3 regions of the Pseudomonas sp. SDO5215_S409 genome follow, and region 2 is predicted to be linked to each of the others. Evidence: predicted binding sites of a transcription regulator. Region 2 holds the regulator's gene; each other region holds the start of a gene.
The links. The regulator sigma-54, encoded in region 2, starts transcription at its own class of promoters, with help from an activator protein. The targets are predictions, from matches to a motif close to ANTGGCATNNANNTTGCTNT.
Positions count from the first base shown of each region.

Region 1: a site for sigma-54 is predicted at 4,434-4,453, ahead of ACW9H9_RS10295 (flagellar basal body rod protein FlgF). Genes of this name have one in related genera too.
Region 3: a site for sigma-54 is predicted at 2,754-2,773, ahead of glnK (P-II family nitrogen regulator). Genes of this name have one in related genera too.

Region 1 is NZ_JBSVWN010000014.1:47,478-55,541, forward strand. Features, by position in the region: gene flgJ (flagellar assembly peptidoglycan hydrolase FlgJ) at 1-923, opposite strand, end outside; gene ACW9H9_RS10280 (flagellar basal body P-ring protein FlgI) at 928-2,016, opposite strand; gene flgH (flagellar basal body L-ring protein FlgH) at 2,044-2,739, opposite strand; gene flgG (flagellar basal-body rod protein FlgG) at 2,793-3,578, opposite strand; gene ACW9H9_RS10295 (flagellar basal body rod protein FlgF) at 3,650-4,390, opposite strand; gene ACW9H9_RS10300 (sigma-54-dependent transcriptional regulator) at 4,607-6,172, opposite strand; gene phhA (phenylalanine 4-monooxygenase) at 6,438-7,229, shown strand; gene ACW9H9_RS10310 (4a-hydroxytetrahydrobiopterin dehydratase) at 7,337-7,693, shown strand; gene ACW9H9_RS10315 (amino acid aminotransferase) at 7,693-8,064, shown strand, end outside.
Region 2 is NZ_JBSVWN010000017.1:73,378-81,441, forward strand. Features, by position in the region: gene ACW9H9_RS11655 (ZIP family metal transporter) at 1-676, shown strand, start outside; gene ACW9H9_RS11660 (HPr family phosphocarrier protein) at 709-981, opposite strand; gene rapZ (RNase adapter RapZ) at 998-1,855, opposite strand; gene ptsN (PTS IIA-like nitrogen regulatory protein PtsN) at 1,858-2,322, opposite strand; gene hpf (ribosome hibernation-promoting factor, HPF/YfiA family) at 2,333-2,638, opposite strand; gene ACW9H9_RS11680 (RNA polymerase factor sigma-54) at 2,714-4,207, opposite strand; gene lptB (LPS export ABC transporter ATP-binding protein) at 4,388-5,113, opposite strand; gene lptA (lipopolysaccharide transport periplasmic protein LptA) at 5,113-5,643, opposite strand; gene lptC (LPS export ABC transporter periplasmic protein LptC) at 5,630-6,202, opposite strand; gene ACW9H9_RS11700 (KdsC family phosphatase) at 6,211-6,735, opposite strand; gene ACW9H9_RS11705 (KpsF/GutQ family sugar-phosphate isomerase) at 6,736-7,710, opposite strand; gene ACW9H9_RS11710 (ATP-binding cassette domain-containing protein) at 7,998-8,064, shown strand, end outside.
Region 3 is NZ_JBSVWN010000047.1:2,527-10,590, forward strand. Features, by position in the region: gene ACW9H9_RS21315 (LysR family transcriptional regulator) at 1-907, opposite strand, end outside; gene cfa (cyclopropane fatty acyl phospholipid synthase) at 1,134-2,246, shown strand; gene ACW9H9_RS21325 (accessory factor UbiK family protein) at 2,299-2,559, opposite strand; gene glnK (P-II family nitrogen regulator) at 2,980-3,318, shown strand; gene ACW9H9_RS21335 (ammonium transporter) at 3,353-4,693, shown strand; gene ACW9H9_RS21340 (secondary thiamine-phosphate synthase enzyme YjbQ) at 4,904-5,329, shown strand; gene sutA (transcriptional regulator SutA) at 5,434-5,760, shown strand; gene ACW9H9_RS21350 (HAD family hydrolase) at 5,826-6,524, opposite strand; gene xerC (tyrosine recombinase XerC) at 6,521-7,420, opposite strand; gene ACW9H9_RS21360 (DUF484 family protein) at 7,423-8,064, opposite strand, start outside.

The DNA of each region.
Region 1 (8,064 bases), on a different contig from region 2:
TGGCTGCTGGTGCCGTCCTGGGCACGCATCACCGATTTGCCCCAGCCGGTTTCCAGCGCGGCCTGGGCCACCAGGTAGCGCGGGTCGACACCGATACGCGCGGCGGCCTGCTTGGCCATCGGCAACATGGTGGCGACAAATTCATCCTGCGAGCTGAACGCCTTTTTCGCGGGGGCCAAGGGCGGCTGGGCCACGGCGCGGCCGTAGACCTGCATCCGGCCGCTCGGCAGCGCCAGGTTGCGGGCACCACTGTTGACCACGTTGTCGGCCGCAGCGCTGTTACGCGGCGGCACGGCGTTTGCGGTGCCCTTGGCATCGGCACTCGGCACAAGGCCTGCCAGCAGGCGATCGCTCAAGCGGCTCGGCAGCGAAATACGGCGCTGGTTCATCAGCTCCATATCATTGGTGTGCGTGACGGTTCTGTCGGGCTCTGGCACACGAAACGCCCACAGCGGGCGCTGGCCATTGGAGCGGCGCAGCGACCCGTCTGCCGGGGTGCCCGCGACAATTTCGGTCGGTACATCGACTTTTTTCGGCGCGCCCGCCGCGTCCGGACCTTGCAGGGTCGAGGCCTGCGCCGCCCCCGGCTTGTCCTTTTGCATCTGGCGCATCAGCACATCGGCCAAGCCGATACCCCCGCCCTGGCGAGACATCGAAACTGACAGTTGCTGGTCGTACATTTCCTGATACTGCTTGGCCGCCGGGGTGTTCAGCGGGTTGTCCTTGCCCAGGGCCTCAGTGGCCGAGCGCGCCGACTTGAGCATTTCACTCAAAAACAGCGACTCGAATTCCTGCGCCACCTTGCGCAGGTTGGCGTCACTGTTCTTATCGCCGACCTTGAGCTGGTTGAGCCGGTTCAGGTCCGAGTAGGACCCGGAATCGGCCGTGCTCACCAGGCCGCTTTTGCGCATGTCCATGGCCATGGCGTCAGATCACGATCAGGTCGGCTTGCAAGGCGCCGGCCTGTTTCAGGGCTTCAAGGATCGCCATCAAGTCGCCGGGGGCTGCGCCCACCTGGTTCACCGCCCGCACAATTTCATCCAGGGTGGTGCCGGGGCCGAACTTGAACATCGGCTTGGCTTCTTGTTGGGCATTCACACGCGAGCGCGGCACCACGGCGGTCTGGCCGTTGGAGAGCGGGCCCGGCTGGCTCACGATCGGGTCTTCGGTGATGGTCACCGTCAGGCTGCCGTGGGTCACCGCCGCGGGCGACACCTTGACGTTCTGGCCGATCACGATGGTGCCGGTACGCGAGTTGATGATGACTTTGGCCACCGCCTGCCCCGGGTCTACTTCCAGGTTTTCCAGGATCGACAGGTAATCCACCCGTTGGCTCGGGTCCAGCGGCGCGGTCACACGAACCGAACCACCGTCGATGGCCTGGGCCACGCCTGGGCCGAGCATGTCGTTGATCTTGTCCACCACGCGCTTGGCGGTGGTGAAGTCGGAACGGTTGAGGTTCAGGGTCAGGCTGTTGCCCTGGTTGAAGCCGCTCGGCACGGTGCGCTCCACCGTGGCACCACCGGGAATCCGCCCGGCAGACGGCACGTTGACGGTGATCTTGGAACCGTCGCGGCCCTCGGCGTCAAACCCGCCCACCACCAGGTTGCCCTGGGCGATGGCGTAGACGTTGCCGTCGATACCTTTAAGCGGCGTCATCAGCAACGTGCCGCCACGCAGGCTTTTGGAGTTGCCCATGGACGACACGGTGATGTCGACCACCTGGCCCGGCTTGGCGAAGGGCGGCAAGTCCGCGCTGATCGACACCGCTGCCACGTTTTTGAGCTGCACGTTGCCCGACCCCGGCGGCACTTTGATGCCGAACTGCGACAACATGTTGTTGAAAGTTTGCAGGGTAAACGGGGTCTGGGTGGTCTGGTCGCCCGTGCCATTAAGCCCCACAACCAGGCCGTAGCCGATCAACTGGTTGGTACGCACCCCGGAAATGCTGGCGATGTCTTTCAACCGCTCGGCCTGGGCGCCTGCGCTCAGGGCCAGCAACAACACGGCGGCCATCAGCTGTTTAAGGTTCAAAGTAATCACCTAGAAAGGGAACAGCGGGCTAAGGAAGAAACGGTCGAACCAGCCCGGCTGGCTGGCGTCGGCAAACGAGCCCGTACCCGAATAGGTAATGCGCGCATCGGCAATACGTGTGGACGGCACGGTATTGTCAGTGGAGATGTCATCGGCGCGAACCATGCCGGCGATGCGCACCAGTTCGTCGCCGGTGTTGAGGGTCATCCACTTCTCGCCGCGCACGGCGATGATGCCGTTGGGCAACACATCGGCCACCGTCACGGTGATCGAACCGGTCAGGCTGTTGCCCTGCCCTGCCGCGCTCTTGCCGTTGGTGGCGCGGTCACCGCTGTAGCCAGCGTCCAGGCTCAGGTCGCCACTGCCCAGCGGGTTGTTGGTGTTGGGCGCGCCGCCAAACAGCGAGGTCAGACCAATGCTGGTCTTGCTGGTCTTGCCGATCTGCGAGTTGGCGTTCTTGCTGGCCTGGGTCTTTTCGTTAAGGGTGATGGTGATGATGTCACCGACCCGGAACGCCTTGCGGTCGCTGTACAGGTTCTGCTCAAAACCGGCCTGGTAAATCGAGCCATTATTGGCCGCAGCCGGCAACGGCGTGCGCGGCAGCACCGGCGCATAGTACGGGTCATTGGGCTTTGGCGTCGGGGCCACACAGCCCGCGAGCACAGCGATCCCACTCAATGCCAGAACAGAAACATAGCGATTCATGACCCATACCTCACGGTGTTGCAGGCGCGCTCAAAAGCGCGCCAAAGACTTGGTTACAGATTCTGCGTTACGAACGAAAGCATCTGGTCGGCGGTGGAGATCACCTTGGAGTTCATCTCGTAGGCGCGCTGAGTGGTGATCATGTTGACCATCTCTTCCACGGTGCTCACGTTGGAGGTTTCCAGGGTTTGTTGCAGGGTGGTGCCAAAACCGTTCAGGCCTGGCGTACCGATTTGCGGCGCGCCGCTGGAGGCGGTTTCCAGGAACAGGTTGTTACCAATAGCTTGCAGGCCGGCCGGGTTGATGAAGTCGGCGGTTTGCAGGTTGCCGATCACTTGGGAGGCCGGGTTGCCCGCCACGGTGATCGACACGGTGCCATCGGTGCCGACAGTGAAGTTCTTGGCATCGGCGGGCACCACCACGGCAGGCTCCAGGGCAAAGCCGCTGGCGGTAACGATCTGGCCGTTGGCGTCCAGGTGGAATGTACCGTCACGGGTATAGGAGGTGGTGCCGTCCGGTTGCAGGATCTGGAAGAAACCACGGCCGTTCACCGCCATGTCCAGTGGCTGGTTGGTTTGTTGCAGGTTACCGGCCGTGAAGTTCTTCTGGGTGCCGACGATTTGCACACCGGTGCCCAATTGCAGGCCCGACGGCAATTCGCTGTCCTGGGTGGACTGGGCGCCCGGCTGACGTTTGATCTGGTACAGCAGGTCCTGAAACTCGGCGCGGTCGCGTTTGAAACCTGTGGTCGACACGTTTGCCAGGTTGTTGGAAATGGTGGTCAGGTTGGTGTCCTGGGCGGACAAACCGGTTTTGGCAACCCATAGAGCCGGAAGCATGCTGTTTCTCCTTCGTGCGCCTGTCTGGGCGCCGCGCTGCAAAATTTAGTGTTCAGTCAATGACGCTGCGATCAACTCATCTGCAGGACGCGCGTCATGGCTTGGTCGTCTTCCTTGGCGCTGTTCATCATTTTGATGTGCAGCTCGAACTGTTTGGAGAGCGCCAGCACAGCCGTCATTTCTTCGACGGCGTTCACATTGCTCGCCTGCAAGAAACCCGACGTCAGTTTGACGTTGGCGTCCGCCTGGGCGGGCTGGCCGTCCTTGGTGTGGATGGCGCCGTCCAGGCCTTTGGTCATGTTCTTGACGTCGGGGTTGACCAGCTTGATGCGGTCCACTTCGGCCATCACCCGTGGGCCTTCGCCCATGGCGCGAATGCTGACAGTGCCGTCTTCACCCACTTCGATTTGTTGCTGAGGCGGTACGGCAATCGGGCCGCCGTTGCCCATCACCGGCATGCCATTGCCGGCCCGCAACACGCCCAGTGCATCGACGTTCATGCTGGCGGTGCGCACGTAGGCTTCTTTGCCGTCCGGGGTTTGCACGGCAATCCAGCCGTTTCCGCTCACCGACACGTCAAGGTCGCGACCGGTTTCAATCATGGCGCCGGGGGCAAAATCCGTGGCGGGCCGTTCGGTCATCGCAAAGGCCCGCGCCGGAAAGCTGTCACCAAACACCGGCATCGAACGCGCCTGCTCCAGGTCACGCTGAAAACCGTTGGTGGAAATGTTCGCCAGGTTGTTGGCATGAGCCTTCTGCGCCAGAGCATTCTGGCTGGCACCGGTCATTGCCACATACAAGTACTTGTCCACGCTCATTCCTCTTTCTGACGGAGGCTTGCCGCCCGCCGCTGCGTTGGCAAGGCTTAAGCAATTTGCGAACCAACTTTTTCAAATCCGCAAAACCCCAATCAGGACGGGGGTTTCGCGCACAAGGCGGCGGCAGGCTTGCCAGCAAGAGACGGAAAAACGGCGGACTTATGCCGCCTGCGGCAAATGGGGTCAAGCCCGCCCCTGTCCTGCGGGCCGCTAACGCGCCTGAGGCTTGAGCACTTCGTGATCGCGCAGTTTGTTGGCGATGGTGGTGTGAGACACGCCCAGGCGCTTGCCCAACTGGCGGCTGCTGGGATGCTCGGCATACAGGCGCTCCAGCACGGCTTTCTCGAAACGCCCGACAATCTCCTCCAACCCGCCCTCCAGGGAAAAATCGCCAAGCGGCTGACGCACGCCATAGTCCGGCAGCCGGATGTGTGCGGCCTTGACCGTGCCGCCCTCACACAGCGAAACCGCCTGGAACAACACGTTTTCCAACTGGCGCACATTGCCCGGCCAATGGTAATGACTGAGCCGCTCCATCGCCGCGGGCGCGAGTTTAGGCAGTGGGCAGCCGATCAACCGGCTGGCCTGATCCAGAAAGTGCTCGACCAAAGGCGCCAACCCATCGAGGCATTCGCGCAGCGGCGGGATATGCAACGACAGCACATTCAAGCGGTGATAAAGGTCCTGGCGAAACTCGCCACGGGCGCACAGCTCGGACAAGTCCACCTGCGTGGCGCAAATCACCCGTACGTCCAGGTACACCTCTTCATCACTGCCGACACGACGAAAGCACCCGTCCTGCAAAAACCGCAGCAACTTCACCTGCAACCGTGCGCTCATTTCCCCCACGCCATCGAGAAACAACGTACCGCCCGCCGTCAGTTCCAACAGCCCGAGCTTGCCCTCTGCCCTGGCCCCCTCGAAGGCACCGGGGCCGTAGCCAAACAGTTCCGTTTCAGCCATGGACTCCGGCAACCCCGCGCAATTGAGCGCCATCAACGGCGACTGCCCGCGCGGGCTGGCCAGGTGGCAGGCGCGTGCCAGCAGTTCCTTGCCGGTGCCGGTTTCGCCTTCTATTAACAGCGGCGCGTCCAGCGGCGCCATGCGCCGGGCCTCGCGCACCACGGCGGCCATCACTTTGGAGCTTTGGAAGATACTGTCGAACCCCCGCAGCTCCTGCTTGCGCACGTTGTAGATCCGCTCCCCCACGCGGTCGGCCCGGTGCAAGGTCAGCACGGCGCCGGCCATGGCTTCGCTGTCGTCGTGCTCCGAAGACTGCAACGGCGCGATGTCAGCGAGAAACACGTCGCCCTTGACCTTCACCCGCAACCCGTTGATCCGCGACTTACTGCCGCGCACCAGCTCCGGCAAGTCGAAGTCCTCGGCGTAGCGCGACAACGGAATGCCCGGCACTTCATCCACCCGCACCCCGAGCAACTGCGCCGCCGCACGGTTGGCGGCCACGATGGAGCCGCCCATGTCGATAGACAGCACCGGAAACTCCAGCGCACCCAGCAGCGCATTCAGCTCCATGTGCCGACGCTCACTGGGCATCAGCCCTACGCGCTTCACGCCAAATACCCCGGCAATCGCCTCAAATTGCGGACGCAAGGCCTGGAACTGCATGTTCACCAGGTTGGGGCAATATAGGTAAATCGCGTTGCCGTGTTCACCGCCGACCTCGCCCTTGGCAACGTTGACGCCGTACTCCACCAGCAAGTTGAGGATGTCCCGCAGGATGCCGATGCGATTCTGGCAATGCACTTTGATACGCATGAAAAGAGCTCAAATAGAGGTAGGCGCCGCGGCTTTTTGCCGTAGGACGCGAATAATCGTCAAGATTATGTGACAGCGACTCGGCAGCTTAAACCGAAAAATCAACCCGCGCAGCGTGGGGCGGCGTAAACGTAACGAATTCTTTACGAAAAACGGAGACTTTTCCTACGCATCACGGCGCAGGTGACTGGATTCCCGACCGGGGCGGCGTATCAATAGGCCTGTCGCAGCACACAACAAGAATGACGGCCCGCAGGAGAACAGCATGAAACAGACGCAGTACGTGGCACGCGAGCCCGACGCGGATGGCTTTATCCACTACACCGCAGAAGAGCATGCGGTGTGGAACACCCTGATCACCCGTCAGCTCAAAGTCGTCGAGGGCCGTGCCTGCCAGGAATACCTGGATGGCATCGATAAGCTCGGCCTGCCCCATGACCGCATCCCGCAACTGGGCGAGATCAACCAGGTGTTGGCCGCCACCACGGGCTGGCAAGTGGCCCGTGTGCCGGCGCTGATTCCCTTCCAGACCTTTTTCGAATTGCTCGCCAGCAAGCAGTTTCCGGTCGCGACGTTTATTCGTACCCGCGAAGAGCTGGATTACCTGCAAGAACCGGACATTTTTCACGAGATCTTCGGCCACTGCCCACTGCTGACCAACCCCTGGTTCGCTGAATTCACCCACACCTACGGCAAGCTCGGCCTGGCGGCGACCAAGGAACAGCGTGTGTACCTGGCACGCCTGTACTGGATGACCATCGAGTTCGGCCTGGTGGACACCCCCCAAGGCCGTCGCATCTATGGCGGCGGCATCCTGTCCTCGCCCAAGGAGACGGTGTACAGCCTCTCCGATACCCCGGAGCACCAGGCCTTCGACCCGCTGGAGGCCATGCGCACGCCGTACCGCATCGACATCCTGCAACCGCTGTACTTCGTGCTGCCCGACCTCAAGCGCCTATTTGAAGTGGCGCAGGAAGACATCATGGGCATGGTCGAACGCGGCATGCAGTTGGGCCTGCACGCCCCCAAATTCCCGCCCAAGCCCAAGGCGGCCTGAGCCGTACCTTTGGCGGCCAGGTGAACCTGTTCCCTGGCCCCGCGTTGCTTTAGGGTGACGCCACTGGCGACCGTTTTTCCAAACATTCGATTTTCAGGAAACCCCACATGACCACGTTGAACCAAGCCCACTGCGAAGCCTGCCGCGCCGACGCCCCGCAAGTCAGCGACGACGAATTGCCGCTGCTGCTCAAGCAGATCCCCGACTGGAACATTGAAGTGCGCGACGGCGTGATGCAGTTGGAAAAGGTCTTTTTGTTCAAGAACTTCAAATTTGCCCTGGCGTTCACCAACGCCATGGGCGACATCTCCGAAGCCGAAGGCCATCACCCAGGCCTGCTCACCGAGTGGGGCAAAGTCACCGTGACCTGGTGGAGCCACTCCATCAAGGGCCTGCACCGCAACGACTTCATCATGGCCGCGCGCACCGACGACGTGGCCAAGGTGGCCGAGGGCCGCAAGTAATGCATTTTGACGCCGTTGGCCGTGTGCCCGGGGACCCGATTCTCGGGCTCATGGACCTGTATGCCCAGGACGCCAACCCGAACAAATTCGACCTGGGCGTGGGCGTGTACAAGGACGACCAGGGCCTGACGCCGATCCCGCGTGCGGTCAAGCTGGCCGAGCAGCGCCTGGTGGAGCAACAGACCACCAAGACCTACATCGGTGGCCACGGCAATGCCGCGTTTGGCACCTTGATCAGCCAACTGGTATTGGGCGCCGACTCGCCGCTGCTGAGCGAACGCCGCGCTGGCGCCACCCAGACCCCGGGCGGCACCGGCGCGCTGCGCCTCTGCGCCGACTTCATCGCGCACAACCTGCCGGGGCGCGGCGTG
Region 2 (8,064 bases):
GGCGTTAAATGATGCCTTGCTGGGTTTTGGTGCTGGCGTGATGCTGGCTGCCACGGCGTTTTCGCTGATCGTGCCCGGTATTGCTGCCGCTGAGCACCTTGGGCTGGCCCCTTGGGGCGCAAGCGGGTTGGTCAGTTTTGGCATTATGCTCGGTGCCTTCGGCCTGTATCTGGTGGACCGCAAAGTGTCAGGCACCACGCCTGAGAGGCGGTTGGAAAGCCCCGAACGTGCGGTCATTGCTCCACGAATCTGGTTGTTTGTCGCGGCCATCATTGCCCACAACATTCCCGAGGGCATGGCTGTCGGCGTATCGGCGGGGGGCGGCATGCCCGGTGCCGACAGCCTCGCCATGGGCATTGCCTTGCAGGATGTACCGGAGGGCCTGGTGATTGCGTTGGTACTGGCCGGGGCAGGGATGTCGCGGGTCAAGGCGTTTCTGATTGGGGCGGCGTCGGGTCTTGTCGAGCCTTTGTTCGCCGTGCTGTGTGCCTGGCTTGTCACCCTGGCCGAGGTGTTACTGCCGCTGGGCCTGGCGCTGGCCGCTGGGGCGATGTTGCTGGTGGTGACTCATGAAGTCATTCCCGAGTCCCGGCACAATGGCCATGAAAAGCTTGCGAGCCTGGGACTGTGTATCGGGTTCTGCTTGATGATGGTGATGGACACGGCGCTGGGATGACGCCGTTTTAGCCCTGGCCTTTGAGGGTGGCGTTACTCACCCTCGTCAAAAAAGTTGTTGATCAACGCCACCAACGCGTTCATCGCTTCGACTTCCTGCTCGCCTTCGGTCTTCAGATGAATGGTGGTGCCCTTGCCAGCGGCCAGCATCATCATTGCCATGATGCTTTTGCCGTCGACCATGGAGTCTGGTGAGCGCCCCGCACGAATCTGGCAAGGAAACTGCCCGGCAACGCCGACGAACTTGGCCGAAGCACGGGCGTGCAAACCCAATTTGTTGATGATTTCAATTTCCAGAGCGGGCATCGCGGGGGTGTTCCTTTCAGATGAGGTCGCGGTGGCGAACCTGGACATTCTTGAGGGTTTGCTGCAACAACTGGCCAATGCGTTCGGTCAGGTAGACGGAGCGGTGATGGCCGCCGGTGCAACCAATGGCGATGGTGACATAAGCGCGATTACTGGCCGCAAAGCGGGGCAGCCATTTGAGCAGGTAGCTGGAAATGTCCTGGAACATCTCCTCGACATCCGGTTGCGCGGCCAGGTACTCGGCCACGGGCGCATCCAGCCCCGACTGTTCCCGCAGCTCGGGTTTCCAGTACGGATTGGGCAGGCAGCGCACGTCAAACACCAGGTCGGCATCCACCGGCATGCCCCGTTTGAAGCCGAAGGACTCCACCAAAAAGGCGGTGCCGGGCTCTGGCTGGTTCAACAGGCGCAGCTTGATGGCATCGCGCAGTTGATACAGGTTCAGGTCCGTGGTGTTGATCTTGAGGTCGGCCAGATCAATGATCGGCCCGAGCAGGCTGGTTTCGTCCTCGATGGCTTCGGCCAGCGAGCGATGAGGACTGCTCAGGGGGTGGCGTCGGCGGGTTTCGGAGAACCGCTTGAGCAGGGTTTCTTCGTCGGCATCCAGGTACAGCACGTCGCAATGGATGTGCTTGGCGCGCACCTCGGCCAGCAACTCGGGAAAGCGCGTGAGGTGGCTGGGCAGGTTGCGGGCGTCGATCGAGACAGCGACCAGCGGTTGCGCCAGTTCGGTATGGATCAGGGCGCGTTCTGCCAGCTCCGGCAAAAGGCCCGCGGGCAGGTTGTCGATGCAGTAGAACCCGTTGTCCTCAAGCACATTGAGGGCGGTACTTTTACCCGAGCCAGAGCGGCCGCTGACGATGATCAAACGCATGATTACTGCCCGTTTTGTTCATCCAGGACAACGTGGTAGAGCGCCTCGTTGGTGGCGGCGCTGCGCAGTTTGTCGCGTACTTCCTTGCGGTCAAGCATGCTGGCGATCTGCCGAAGCAGCTCCAGGTGCGCATCGGTGGCAGCCTGCGGGACCAGCAGCACAAACAGCAGGTCGACCGGGGCGCCATCAATGGCGTCAAAATCAATGGGTGCGTCCAGGTGCAGCAAGGCGCTCACCGGGGCTTCGCAGCCTTTAAGGCGGCAATGGGGAATGGCGATGCCGTTGCCAAAGCCGGTCGAGCCGAGCTTTTCACGGGCGATCAGAGCCTCGTACACCTCTTGCATTTCCAGCTCAGGCACTTCGCGGCTGATCAGGTTGGCAATTTGTTCGAGGGCTTTCTTTTTACTGCCGCCCGGCGCGTTCACGAGGGAACGGCCGGGGGTCAGGATGGTTTCAAGTCGGATCATGGGGGGAGAGTTAACGACCCGTGCCTTGCAGCAGGCTCAGGTTCTTTTCCTTATGCTTTTTGAGTTGGCGATCAAGCTTGTCGGTGAGCAAGTCGATTGAGGCATACATGTCTTCGTGCTCGGCGTTGGCGACGACTTCACCCCCGGGGATCTGCAGGGTCGCTTCAATTTTCTGCTGAAGCTTGTCGACCTTCATGATGACCTGCACGTTGGTGATCTTGTCGAAATGCCCCTCGAGCCTCTTGAGCTTCTGCTCGACGTAGTCGCGCAGCGGTGGAGTGACTTCTACATGGTGTCCACTGATGTTGACTTGCATACAGCTTCTCCTTCGTTGCCAGTGCATAAAGCAGCAGGCCGGGGTGCCTGCTGCCGGAACGCTATGGCGAACCCGTCACATCAAACGCTTGCGCTCGCTGGAAGGCGCGATCCCGAGGGATTCGCGATACTTGGCGACCGTGCGACGGGCTACCTGAATGCCTTGTGCCTCCAGTAAACCAGCGATCTTGCTGTCACTCAACGGCTTTTTCTGATTTTCCGCTGCAACCAGTTTCTTGATGATTGCGCGGATCGCCGTGGACGAGCATTCGCCGCCTTCGGAGGTACTGACATGGCTGGAGAAAAAGTATTTCAGCTCATAAATACCCCGTGGGGTATGCATGAATTTTTGCGTGGTTACCCGGGAAATCGTCGATTCGTGCATGCCCACCGCTTCGGCGATGTCGTGCAAGACCAGCGGTTTCATGGCTTCGTCGCCATATTCCAGGAAGCCGCGCTGGTGCTCGACGATCTGGGTGGCCACTTTCATCAGGGTTTCGTTGCGGCTTTGCAGGCTCTTGATGAACCAGCGGGCTTCCTGCAACTGGTTGCGCATGAAGGTGTTGTCGGCGCTGGTGTCGGCGCGGCGCACGAAGCCTGCGTATTGCGGGTTGACCCGCAGGCGTGGCACCGATTCCTGGTTCAGTTCCACCAGCCAGCGTTCGTTGTCCTTGCGCACGATCACGTCTGGCACTACGTACTCGGCTTCGGTGGACTCGATTTGCGAGCCGGGACGCGGGTTGAGGCTTTGTACCAGCTCGATGACGTGACGCAGGTCATCTTCCTTGAGCTTCATGCGGCGCATCAACTGGCTATAGTCGCGGCTGCCCAGCAGGTCGATGTAGTCGGTCACCAGGCGTTGCGCCTCGCTCAGCCAAGGCGTCTTGGCGGGCAGTTGACGCAGTTGCAGCAGCAGGCACTCACCCAGGTTACGGGCGCCGATGCCGGCCGGTTCAAATTGTTGGATGCGGTGCAGGACGGCTTCGATTTCGTCCAGTTCGATGTCCAGTTCCGGGTCGAAGGCTTCGAGAATTTCCTCGAGGGTTTCGTCCAGGTAACCCTGATTGTTGATGCAATCGATCAAGGTGACGGCGATCAGGCGGTCGGTGTCCGACATGGGGGCCAAATTCAGCTGCCAGAGCAGGTGGCTTTGCAGGCTCTCGCCGGCAGACGTGCGGGTGGTGAAGTCCCATTCGTCGTCATCGTTGCTTGGCAGACTACTGGCGCTGGTCTGGTAGACGTCTTCCCAGGCGGTGTCCACAGGGAGCTCGTTGGGAATGCGCTCGCCCCATTCGCCGTCCTCGAGGTTGTCCACCGTCGGGGCGGTTTCCTGGTAGGAGGGTTCCTGTACGTCGGTGTTGGGCTTTTGCTCGATGTTGTCGGCCAGGGGGTCGGCGTTATCGAAGTCGTCGCCTTCTTCCTGACGTTCGAGCATCGGATTGGACTCCAGGGCCTCCTGGATTTCCTGTTGCAGGTCCAGGGTCGACAATTGGAGCAGGCGGATGGCCTGTTGCAGCTGCGGGGTCATCGTCAGCTGCTGGCCCATTCTCAGGACTAGCGATGGTTTCATGGCAGGGGCTTAACACCTTATTCGCCGGCGCAGTGCGCCATCCACGACAGGGCGCGTGAGCGCCAAACATAAGCAAATTATATGCCTGATATCGGGGGCCTTGCCTAGAGCGCGGTAACAATAAAAACACTGAGGTTTTTATCGCGCGCGCTCCAGTGTGCAGGGCCTCATACCATGGTGTTACAGGCGGAACTCGTGCCCCAGGTACACTTCCTTGACCAACTGGTTGGCCAGGATGGTGGCGGAGTCGCCTTCGGCAATCAGCTGTCCATCGTTGACGATGTACGCGGTTTCGCAGATATCCAGCGTCTCGCGTACGTTGTGGTCGGTGATCAGTACGCCGATGCCCTTCGCCTTGAGGTGATGGATGATCTGCTTGATATCGCCTACGGAGATCGGGTCCACACCGGCGAAAGGTTCATCCAGCAGGATGAATTTCGGCGCCGTGGCCAGGGCGCGGGCGATTTCCACGCGACGACGTTCGCCGCCGGAAAGGCTCATGCCGAGGTTGTCGCGAATGTGGTTGATGTGGAATTCCTGCAGCAGGTTTTCCAGCTCTTGCTTGCGCCCGGCGTGGTCGAGTTCCTTGCGGGTTTCCAGGATCGCCATGATGTTGTCCGATACCGACAACTTGCGGAAGATCGACGCTTCTTGAGGCAGATAGCCGATACCTGCGCGCGCACGACCGTGCATTGGCTGGTGGCTGACGTCCAGGTCGTCGATCAGCACACGGCCCTGGTCTGCCTGAACCAGGCCGACAATCATGTAGAAACACGTGGTCTTGCCGGCACCGTTGGGGCCGAGCAAGCCGACGATCTGGCCGCTGTCGATCGACAGGCTGACGTCGCGCACGACCTGACGGCTTTTATAGGCCTTGGCCAGATGCTGGGCTTTTAGGGTTGCCATTACTCGGCCTTCTTCTTCGGCTGGATAACCATGTCGATACGTGGACGTGGCGCGGTCACTTTGTTGCCGTTGGCGCGACCCGCCTGGGCAACCTGCTTCACGGTGTCGTAGACGATTTTCTCGCCTTCGGTGGTGTTGCCGTCATTGACGACCTTGGCTTTGTCGATCAGCACGATGCGGTTTTGCTGGGCATGGTACTGGATGGTCAGGCCGTAGCCTTTGACCGGCACCGTGTCGCCAGGTTTTTGCAGTTGTTCAAAATACGCAAGGTTGCCTACCGACGTAACCACGTCGATATCGCCCGCAGGGGTGCGAGTCAGTGTCACGGTGTTACCCGTCACTTTCATCGAGCCCTGGGTGATGATCACGTCGCCCTTGTAGGTGGCGATGCCTTGCTTGTCATCCAGCTGCGCGTCGTCGGCCTGGATGTGGATCGGTTGCTGGCTATCGTTCGGCAGAGCCCAGGCGCTCACGCTTCCCAGTGCTGCGCCCAGACCGAGCAAAATAGGGAGGGTTTTAACGAGCCTCATACTGTCCTCTTACGTTCGATAGCAGGTGTATCCTGCTGTCTTTCAAATACGCCTTCATTCCCTTGCCAGTCGATACACCGCCAGCGCCGTCGATTCTAACGTTTTGCTCGGTCTGCGCATATTGCTGTTGTGGGAATACGGTCATGCGAGTTGTAGTAATAAGCGTCTCGCGATTCTTTGCGTCGGTGCGGGCTACGCGCACCGAGTCGATCAATTCCACCTGGGTGCCGTCCGGGTTGACCTCGCCACGATCACTGGTGACATGCCACGGGAATTCCGCGCCGCGGTACAGGTTCATGTCCGGCTTGGTCAGCAGGGTGACTTCCGACGCCTTCAGGTGCTCGACTTTGTCGGAGGTCATTTCATACTGAACCTTGCCGTCGGGCAGGAACTGGATGCTATGGGCGTTGATGGCGTAATAGTCGATAGCGCCTTCGTCGACCTGTGCAACAGGCTTGTCGAGGAAGCGCTCCGGGCTGATATTCCAGTAGCCCACCGCCAGGAACAGTGCGGCGATGACCCCGAATATCAGGAAGTTGCGAATTTTTTTGCTCAGCATAAAACGCTCTATAGGTAGGCGGCGTGGGCCGCTTCAAGGCTGCCTTGGGCGCGCAGGATCAGCTCGCAGAACTCACGGGCAGCGCCTTCGCCGCCCCGTGCGGTCGTCACTCCGTGGGCGTGCTCGCGTACAAACGCCGCCGCATTGGCGACGGCCATGCCCAGGCCGACCCGGCGAATGACCGGCAGGTCGGGCAGGTCATCACCCAGGTAGGCGACCTGCTCATAGCTTAGGTTGAGTTGGCCAAGAAGCTCGTCCAGAACCACCAGTTTATCTTCGCGGCCCTGATAGAGGTGAGGAATTCCCAGGTTTTGTGCGCGACGTTCCACCACTGGCGTCTTGCGACCGCTGATGATGCCTGTCTGCACGCCTGCCGCCATCAGCATTTTGATGCCTTGGCCGTCCAGGGTATTGAAGGTCTTGAATTCGCTGCCGTCTTCCAAAAAGTACAGGCGGCCGTCGGTCAGCACGCCGTCGACGTCGAAAATCGCCAGCTTGATGTGTTTGCCACGTTGCATCAGGTCTGTGGTCATTTACATCACTCCCGCACGCAACAAGTCGTGCATGTTCAGGGCGCCAATCGGACGGTCGTCACTGTCGACGACGACCAGGGCGCCAATCTTGTGGTCTTCCATGATTTTCAGGGCCTCGGCGGCCAGCATGTCCGGGCGCGCGGTCTTGCCGTGCGGGGTCATCACGGCGTCGATGATGGCGGTATGGATATCGATGGTGCGGTCCAGCGTGCGGCGCAGGTCGCCGTCGGTGAACACCCCGGCAAGGCGCCCGTCAGCCTCCAGGATGACGGTCATGCCCAGGCCCTTGCGGGTCATTTCCATCAGGGCGTCCTTGAGCAGCGTGCCGCGTGGTACGTGCGGCAGTTCGTCGCCGGCGTGCATCACGTTGTCCACCTTGAGCAGCAGGCGACGGCCCAGGGCGCCGCCCGGGTGAGAAAACGCGAAGTCTTCAGCGGTGAACCCGCGCGCGTCCAGCAGCGCCACGGCCAGGGCGTCGCCCATGACCAGCGCGGCGGTGGTGGAGGAGGTGGGGGCCAGGTTCAGCGGGCACGCCTCATGGGCAACGTGTACGTTCAGGTTCACCTCGGCCGCCTTGGCCAGCGTGGACTGCGGGTTGCCGGTGATGCTGATCATCTTGATGCCCAGGCGTTTGATCAGGGGCAGCAGGGTCACGATTTCGTGGGTGGTGCCGGAGTTGGACAGCGCCAGGATGATGTCATCCTTGGTGATCATGCCCATGTCGCCGTGGCTGGCCTCGGCGGGGTGGACAAAAAAAGCGGTGGTGCCGGTGCTGGCCAAGGTCGCGGCAATCTTGTTGCCGACGTGGCCGGATTTACCCATGCCCACCACGACAACACGGCCGGTGCTGGCCAGAATCATCTCGCAGGCGCGTACGAAATCCGCGTCGATATGGGCCAGCAAGCCCTCTACGGCTTCAAGCTCGAGGCGGATGGTGCGTTGTGCGGATTCGATGAGGTCGCTGGATTGGCTCATGTCTGAAATCGTATAGCCTGACGAAAAGTCGGCGATTATAACGGTAATGCACAATTCCCTCACGCTAGTTCGTCAGGGTTTATTCCGGTGCTGCCCGAGATTGATACTCAGCCACATTTTTTAGCTGTCCTTAATCTGAACAAGCTCTGCTGCGGCCTTTGGCGCGCTGTGTCAGCGGTGATATAGTTCGCCGCCAGTTCGGTCCGCACAGCCTTTGTGTCTAATCGGCGCAAGCATTTGTCGAAAACAAAGTGTCTGAGTGAAAGGCTGCATCCCAAGGAGTTTAGATGAGTGCCGATAACGCCTACGCGGTCGAGCTGAAGGGTGTGTCCTTCAAGCGCGGTACGCGCAGCA
Region 3 (8,064 bases), on a different contig from region 2:
GACTCGCCCCCGGCGGCGCCGTCATCAGTTCCTTGGCCAGCGTCAACCACGCCTGCGCTGCAAACGACAGTTTGCCGTGTCGCCGCCATGCCAGCATCAAGCGCCAGTTCAGGCTGGGGGATTTTACCGGGACGATGGTGAATTGGCTCGGGTCCAGGGTTTCGCAGAACGCCATGGGCAGCAAGGTGATGCCTACCCCGAGCCGTACCAGTGAGGCGATGAAGTCCCATTGGCCGCTGCGCCCGCTGATGCGTGGCTCGAAGCCCGCCTGGGCGCAGGCATCGAGCACGAATTGGTTGAGGGTGAAGGTGTCGCCGTAAAAGATGAATTCGCTGTGCCGCAGTTCGCACAGGTCCACCGCGCGGCGGCTTTTCCAGGGTGAGTCGTAGGGGGCGAGCAGGCACATCGGCGATTCAAACAGCAGCATTGAATCGAATTCCTCCCAGATGTCAGCGACGCGGGGCGAGTCCAGGATGGTGCCGAACTCCAGGGTGCCCTGGCGCAAGTCCTGAATGGTGGTGCTGCCACCGATCTCGAACAGCTTCAGCTCGATCTTGGGATAGCGCGCGTGGTACGCCGCAAAGACGGGCGCCAACGCGACGTGAGTGGAGGGCGACAAGCCCATGCGCAGGGCACCGAGCTCCACTTGCTGCAGGTCTTTGAGCTCCGTGTTCATGTCGTCGTGCAGCGCGATCATTTCTTTGGCGCGCTTGAGCACGATCAGGCCGGCGTCGGTCAGGGTGAAGCTTTTGCCCACGCGGTCGAGCAGTGTCAGGCCCAGGCTCGATTCCAGTTGCTGCACCATTTTGCTGACGGTCGGCTGGGTCAGGTGCAGTTGGGCAGCGGCTTTGGTGAAGCTCTGCTGGTCCACCACTTCGACGAAATAACGCAGGGCCCTGATGTCCATCATTCATTCCGATTTTGCATGATTTCGATAATATTAATTCATTATATCTTTAAAAATCGGCTGGATAAGATTTGTTACATCTGTTCGGGGGCAGTACCGGAGTTAATGTGAAAGGCCCAGCTCAAGACCAAGTGGCCAGACTTCTCGCGGGTATGAAAGGCAACACCATGGGTGGAGAGCAATCGTGCTTAACAAGACACATCAATCTTTTTCCGATACCGATGAGCTGTCCCAGGGGGAGCGGTTTGTAAGGCAGTTGCTGGCGCAGGCACAGATCGAGGTCAACGGCCCGGCGGCCGCCGATATGCAATTGCACCACAACGGCACGCTCGACCTGGCCCTGGCCAAAGGCAATCTGGGCCTTGGGGAGGACTACATGGACGGCGGGTGGGACGCCGAGCTACTGGATGACTTCTTTTTTCGGCTGCTGCGCTCCGGGGTGGTCGAGCAGGCCAACCCCGCCACGTTGCTGTTTCACGCGTTCTGCTCCCGCTTCCTGAACCTGCAAAACCGCAAGCGCGCCTGGCAGGTCGGCGAACAACACTACGACCTGGGCAACGACTTTTATGCGCGCATGCTCGACTCGCGCATGACCTACACCTGCGGCTACTGGAAAGACGCCACCACCCTTGAGCAGGCGCAGTTCGCCAAGCTGGACCTGATCTGCAAGAAGCTTGGGCTCAAGCCCGGCATGCGCGTGCTGGACATCGGCTGCGGCTGGGGCAGTTTCATGTCGCACGCGGCCGAGCACTACGGTGTGGAGTGTGTGGGCGTGACCATCTCCAAGGAGCAGGCCGACTGGGGGCGCTTGAGATACGCCCACCTGCCGATCGAGTTCCGCCTGCAGGACTATCGCGATGTGGACGAGCCATTCGACCACATTGCCAGCGTCGGCATGTTTGAACACGTGGGGCGCAAGAATCACCGGGCCTATATGGAAGTGGCGCACCGTTGCCTGAAGGACGATGGCCTGTTCCTGCTGCACACCATCGGCAAGAACCAGCGCAGCGGCGCGCCGGACCCGTGGATCGACAAGTACATCTTTCCCAATGGCGACCTGCCGTCGATCGGCCAGATTGGCGATGCCCTGGATGGTTTGTTCGTGGCCGAGGACCTGCACAACTTCGGTGCCGACTACGACAAGACGTTGATGGCCTGGTGTGAAAACTTCGAGGCGGCGTGGCCTGAGTTCGCCCAGATGTTTGGCACGCGGTTCTACCGCATGTGGCGTTACTACCTGCTGTCCTGCGCGGGGGCCTTTCGTGCGCGGGATATCCAGCTGTGGCAGTGGGTGTTGTCAAAAAAAGGCCTGGTGGGCGGTTATCAGCGGGTGAGCTGACAACGGTACGTAACGGGGCAGGCGGGTTACACCGTCGTTGCCCCTGCCGGGGTCATTCGGCGGCAGGCGCCAGGCGCGCTTCGAGCTCCGCCACCTTGGCCTCCAGGCTCTCCAGGCGCGCGCGGGTGCGGGCCAGTACGACCATCTGGCTATCAAATTCTTCCCGGCTGACCAAGTCCAGTTTGCTGAAGCCGCTTTGCAGCAGGGCCTTGAGCTGGCTTTCGATTTCATGGCGGGGCAACGCGGTGTCGCCGTTGAACAGGCGCGAGGCGTGGCCGCTGAGGGTGTCGAGAAGATCTTTGGGCGCGAGCATGGGCAATAGTCCGGAAAAACAATCGGGCCGCAGTGTATCACGGGGCATTTATCGACTTTTTCCATTCGCCCGCGCACGTTTTTCGCGCAGGGGGGTTGGCGGGTGCGCACCGTTTTTGTGCGCGAATTGGCGTTCCACGCGCCCCGTCGCTGGGCGGTGCAGGGCAAACACCTGATTTCAATGGTTTTTGCGGAGCTGGCAAGGTTTCTGCTTAGACGATCATGACCCATGCACTGATGCAGTCGCTGTGACGAATGCAGTGCGCCGTTGGTCCGGGTACATGTTTCGTCACCAGTGGTTAGCGAGCGTCGCGATGGCAATGGCCAAGGCGACGAAGCGTTACAAAGCCAGGCACTGCGCTTAGACTTGAGACGGGTTTGTTTTCCTGGGGCAAGTCCACCAATTCGGGAGAGAGTTTTCATGAAGCTAGTCACTGCCATCATCAAGCCGTTCAAGTTGGACGATGTACGCGAGTCGTTGTCCGAGATCGGCGTGCAGGGCATTACCGTTACTGAGGTCAAAGGCTTCGGTCGGCAGAAAGGCCACACCGAGCTTTATCGCGGCGCGGAATATGTGGTCGATTTCCTGCCAAAGGTGAAGATTGATGTCGCCATTGACGACAAGGATCTTGACCGGGTTATCGAGGCGATAACCAAGGCCGCCAACACCGGCAAGATCGGTGACGGCAAGATCTTTGTAGTCAATCTGGAACAGGCTATTCGCATCCGTACCGGCGAAACCGATACCGACGCAATCTAAGCCGCCAAACCCCCAAGCCCCAGGAGAAAACAATATGACTCTGCGTAAATTCGCAGGGCTAGGAGCCCTGTTGTCCCTCGTAATGCCCGCCCTGGCCATGGCGGCGGATCCAGCCCCGGCGCCCGTCCTCAATTCGGGTGACACGGCCTGGATGCTTACCTCCACCGCGTTGGTGCTGTTTATGACCATCCCGGGCCTGGCGCTGTTCTACGGCGGCATGGTGCGCTCCAAAAACATTCTGTCGGTGATGATGCAATGCTTCGCCATCACCGGTCTGATCACTATCTTGTGGTTCGTCTACGGCTATAGCATGGCGTTCGACACCACGGGCATGGAAGCGGGCGTCGTCAACCTCAACTCGTTTGTCGGCGGCTTGTCCAAGCTGTTCCTCTCGGGCGTGACCCCTGCCAGCATCACAGGCCCGGCGGCACTGTTCCCTGAAGCCGTGTTCGTGACCTTCCAGATGACCTTCGCGATCATCACCCCGGCGCTGATCGTCGGTGCGTTCGCCGAGCGCATGAAGTTCTCCGCGATGCTGATCTTCATGGGCGTGTGGTTCACCCTGGTCTACGCACCGATCGCCCACATGGTGTGGGGCGGTCCGGGCTCGTTGCTGGGCGACTGGGGCGTGCTGGACTTCGCGGGCGGCACCGTGGTGCACATCAACGCCGGTGTAGCAGGCCTTGTGGCGTGCCTGGTACTGGGCAAGCGCAAAGGCTTCCCGACCACCCCGATGGCCCCGCACAACCTGGGTTACACCCTGATCGGCGCTGCCATGCTGTGGATCGGCTGGTTTGGCTTCAACGCAGGTTCGGCCGCAGCCGCCAACGGCACCGCTGGCATGGCGATGCTGGTCACGCAGATCGCGACCGCCGCGGCCGCGCTGGGCTGGATGTTCGCCGAGTGGATCGCACACGGTAAGCCAAGCGCGCTGGGAATTGCGTCGGGCGTGGTTGCAGGCCTGGTCGCCATCACCCCGGCCGCAGGCACCGTGGGCCCGATGGGCGCGCTGGTGATCGGTCTGGCGGCAGGCGTGGTGTGCTTCTTCTGCGCCACCACCCTCAAACGCAAACTGGGCTACGACGACTCCCTGGACGCCTTTGGCGTGCACGGTATCGGCGGTATCCTCGGCGCGATCCTGACCGGCGTGTTCGCCGCCCCGTCGCTGGGTGGCTTCAACGCCGCGACCACCGACATCGGTGCGCAAGTCTGGATTCAAGTCAAAGGTGTGGGCTTCACGGTGATCTACACCGCGATCGTGACCTTTATCATCCTCAAGGTACTGGACGCCGTCATGGGTCTGCGTGTGAGCGATGAGCAAGAAGCGGTTGGCCTGGACCTGGCCGAACACAACGAGCGCGGTTACAACTTGTAAGCCTGCGTTAAAAAAATGCCCGGCTTGCCGGGCATTTTTTTGTCTGGCGTTTGTCTGCGGCTAAAGGTGTATGGGTTTTTTGGCCGCGTTTGTGATGGGATCGGCGCGGCACTTTTGAGCGTGCGAATGTCTTACAGCCATGTGGGCGTATTCGGCACTTTGTTTTTTTCCAGAGCGCGCTAGAATGCGCGCCGATGGCAGGAGATCTGTATGTGGCAACAGACCGTGATAACCCTGCGGGCCAAGCCCCGGGGCTTTCATCTGGTAACGGACGAGTTGCTCGCCGGCCTGCCGCAACTGCAGGCCTGCCGGGTGGGCCTGTTGCATTTATGGCTGCAACATACCTCGGCCTCGTTGACCATCAACGAGAATGCCGACCCGGCGGTTCGCCGTGACTTCGAGCGGTTTTTCAACACGCTGGTGCCGCAAGGCAAGGCGGGGTTTGAACACAACGACGAAGGCCCCGATGACCTGCCGGCGCACTTCAAGGCCAGTCTCCTGGGCTGCCAGCTGAGTTTGCCGGTAAGGGCCGGCCGCTTGGCGATGGGGACCTGGCAAGGTGTTTATCTGGGCGAGCACCGTGATCATGGCGGTGCTCGTAAAGTCCTCGCCACCTTGCACGGTGAAGAGGCATAAGCCACGGGTTATTCTCGTGGACGTTGATTTTTTCCCGGCAGCCTTCGACAGTCGGCGAAGCTGGGCTATAACTAATCTGCTTTTCGCAAGTCATGAGGTAGAACATGAGCGACGATGATCTGGAAAACGACGACCTCGAAGTAGGCGACGAAGACGAAGCTGAAGAAGGCCTTGAGGCCGCCGCCGAAGACGTGGCCGAGGACGACGGTGGTGATGACGCCCCGGCGCCGACCGCCAAGGGCAAGGCCAAGGCTGCCGTTTCGGTGGATGAGCTGCCAAGCGTTGAAGCCAAGAACAAAGAGCGCGATGCGCTGGCCCGTGCGATGGAAGAATTCCTCGCTAAAGGCGGCAAAGTGCAGGAAGTCGAGGCCAACGTGGTGGCCGATCCACCGAAGAAGCCCGATAACAAGTACGGCAGCCGCCCTATCTGAGGCCCGCTGCCCGCTTGCCGAAAAAGCCCGCCGTCGCTGCGGGCTTTTTCATGGGCGGCGTTTGCTCAGCCGTTCCAGCGGGCGAGCAGGTCGGGCAGTTCGTTCAGGTTGCCAATCTCGGCGTCCGGCCGGTGGTCCGCTGTCCAGGCTTTGCCGCCGGGGTTGAACCACACTGCACGCAACCCCGCCTGCTGGGCGCCAGCGATATCGTCCCCCGGGTGGTCGCCAATGTGCACTGCCTCTTGGGCCTCCACACCCGAGCGTTGCAGCGCCTCCTGGAACAGCCGTGCATCGGGTTTGGCGATGCCCAGGTCTTCGGCGCGCAGGGCGAAGTGAAAGTGGTGAGCCAGGCCCACCCGTTGCACGTCGGCGTTGCCGTTGGTGATCACCCCCAGCAGGTAGTGCTGGCGCAGCGCTTGCAGCATCGGTTCGGCCTCGGGGAACACCGTCAGTTGGTGGCGGGCCTGGATAAACGCTTCAAAGCCTGCGTCTGCCATTTCCGTCGCCAGGGGCTGTGGATAACCGGCCTCTTCAAACGCGTACATCAACACCCGGTGGCGCAACACGCTGATGCGGTATTTGAGCTCTGGATGGCGTTGCACCGTCTGCTGGCGCAACGCGGCGAAGCGCTCCAGCGGCAGGTCGCCGACTTTTGAGGCGTTGACGGCCAGCCATTCGCGCATCGACGCTTCGGCGCTGATGATGACGGGCACGTTGTCCCAGAGGGTGTCGTCCAAATCGAAGGTGATCAGCTTGATACTCATGAGTCGTCGCCCTTACTGCGTTTGGCCCGTGGATGGGCGCTGTCGTACACCGTTGCCAGGTGCTGGAAGTCCAGATGGGTGTAGATCTGCGTGGTCTTGATGTCGGAGTGGCCGAGCAGTTCCTGCACCGCGCGCAGGTCCTGGGACGACTCCAGCAAGTGGCTGGCGAACGAATGCCTGAGCATGTGCGGGTGCAGGTTTTGCCCCAGCTCGCGCGCGCCCGCCGCTTTCACCCGCAACTGAATGGCCCGCGGCCCCAGGCGTCGGCCCTGCTGGCTGACAAACACCGCCTCGTCCGGCGGGTTGCTCAGGGCGCGCAACGGCAGCCACAGCTGCAAGGCGTCGCGGGCCTTGCGGCCCACGGGCAAGACGCGGGTCTTGCTGCCTTTGCCGTGCACTTGCACCAGGCCGTCTGCCAGGTCCAGTTGATCCAGGTTGAGGGCGGTCAGCTCCGACAGGCGCAGGCCTGAGGAATAAAACAGCTCCAGGATGGCCTGGTCGCGATGGGCCAGGAAGTCGTCCTCTACCGCGCCGTCGAGCAGTTGCAGGGCACGGTCAGTGTCGAGGGTCTTGGGCAGGCGCCGCTCGCCCTTGGGCGGGGCCAGGCCGTTGGCCGGGTCGTGGTCGCACAGGCCTTCGCGGTTCAGGTAGTGATAGAGGCCGCGCACGGCCGACAGCAGCCGCGCCAGGCTGCGCGACGATTGACCTTGCTGGTGCAAGCGCGCGACCAGGCTGCGCAGGCCCTGGATGTCCAGGGCCTGCCAGCTGGCGATCTGTTGTTTTTCGCAAAACGCCAGGACTTTGTTCAAGTCCCGCCGGTAGGCGTCCAGCGTGTGGGGCGACACCTGGCGCTCGCTGCGCAGGTGCGCGCAGTAGGCGTCCAGTTGCCGTTCCATGGCTAGCGCACCGCGCGCAGGGCGCTGGTGAAGCGGGGCAGCACGCGGCCCAATACTTCGGCGATGTAGTTCAGGAACAGCGTGCCCACCGAGCTTTTGTAGTGCGCGGGGTCACGGCTGGCGATGGCCAGCACGCCGTGCAGGCCTTGATGGCTGAGGGCGACCACGGCGGTGGAGCCGATTTGCTTGCGTTGTTCGGCGCCGAACAGGAAGTCCAGTTCATGCTCGCGCAAGATCCCGCTCACGGTTTTGCCTTCCGACAACAGCCCGCCGATGGCGGTCTGCGCTTCGCTGCCACTGACCCAGCGACCCACCGGCATCGGGTTGTCGCTGAACAGGATCAAGCTCACGAACGGCACCTGGAAGTCCTGACGCAGGCTGTCTTCCACGGCAATCACCGCTTCTTCCAGGCTGCTGGCGTCCATCAACGTCAGCACCAGGCGGCGGGTCTTGTCGAAAAGGCGGTCGTTGTCGCGGGCCACGTCCATCAGCTGCGAGAGCCGGTGGCGCATTTCGATGTTGCGCTCGCGCAGGATCTTCATCTGCCGCTCCACCAGCGACACGGTGTCGCCGCGCTGGTGGGGAATGCGCAAGGCGGGCAAGAGTTCTTCGTGCTCGACGAAGAAGTCTGGATGAGCCTCAAG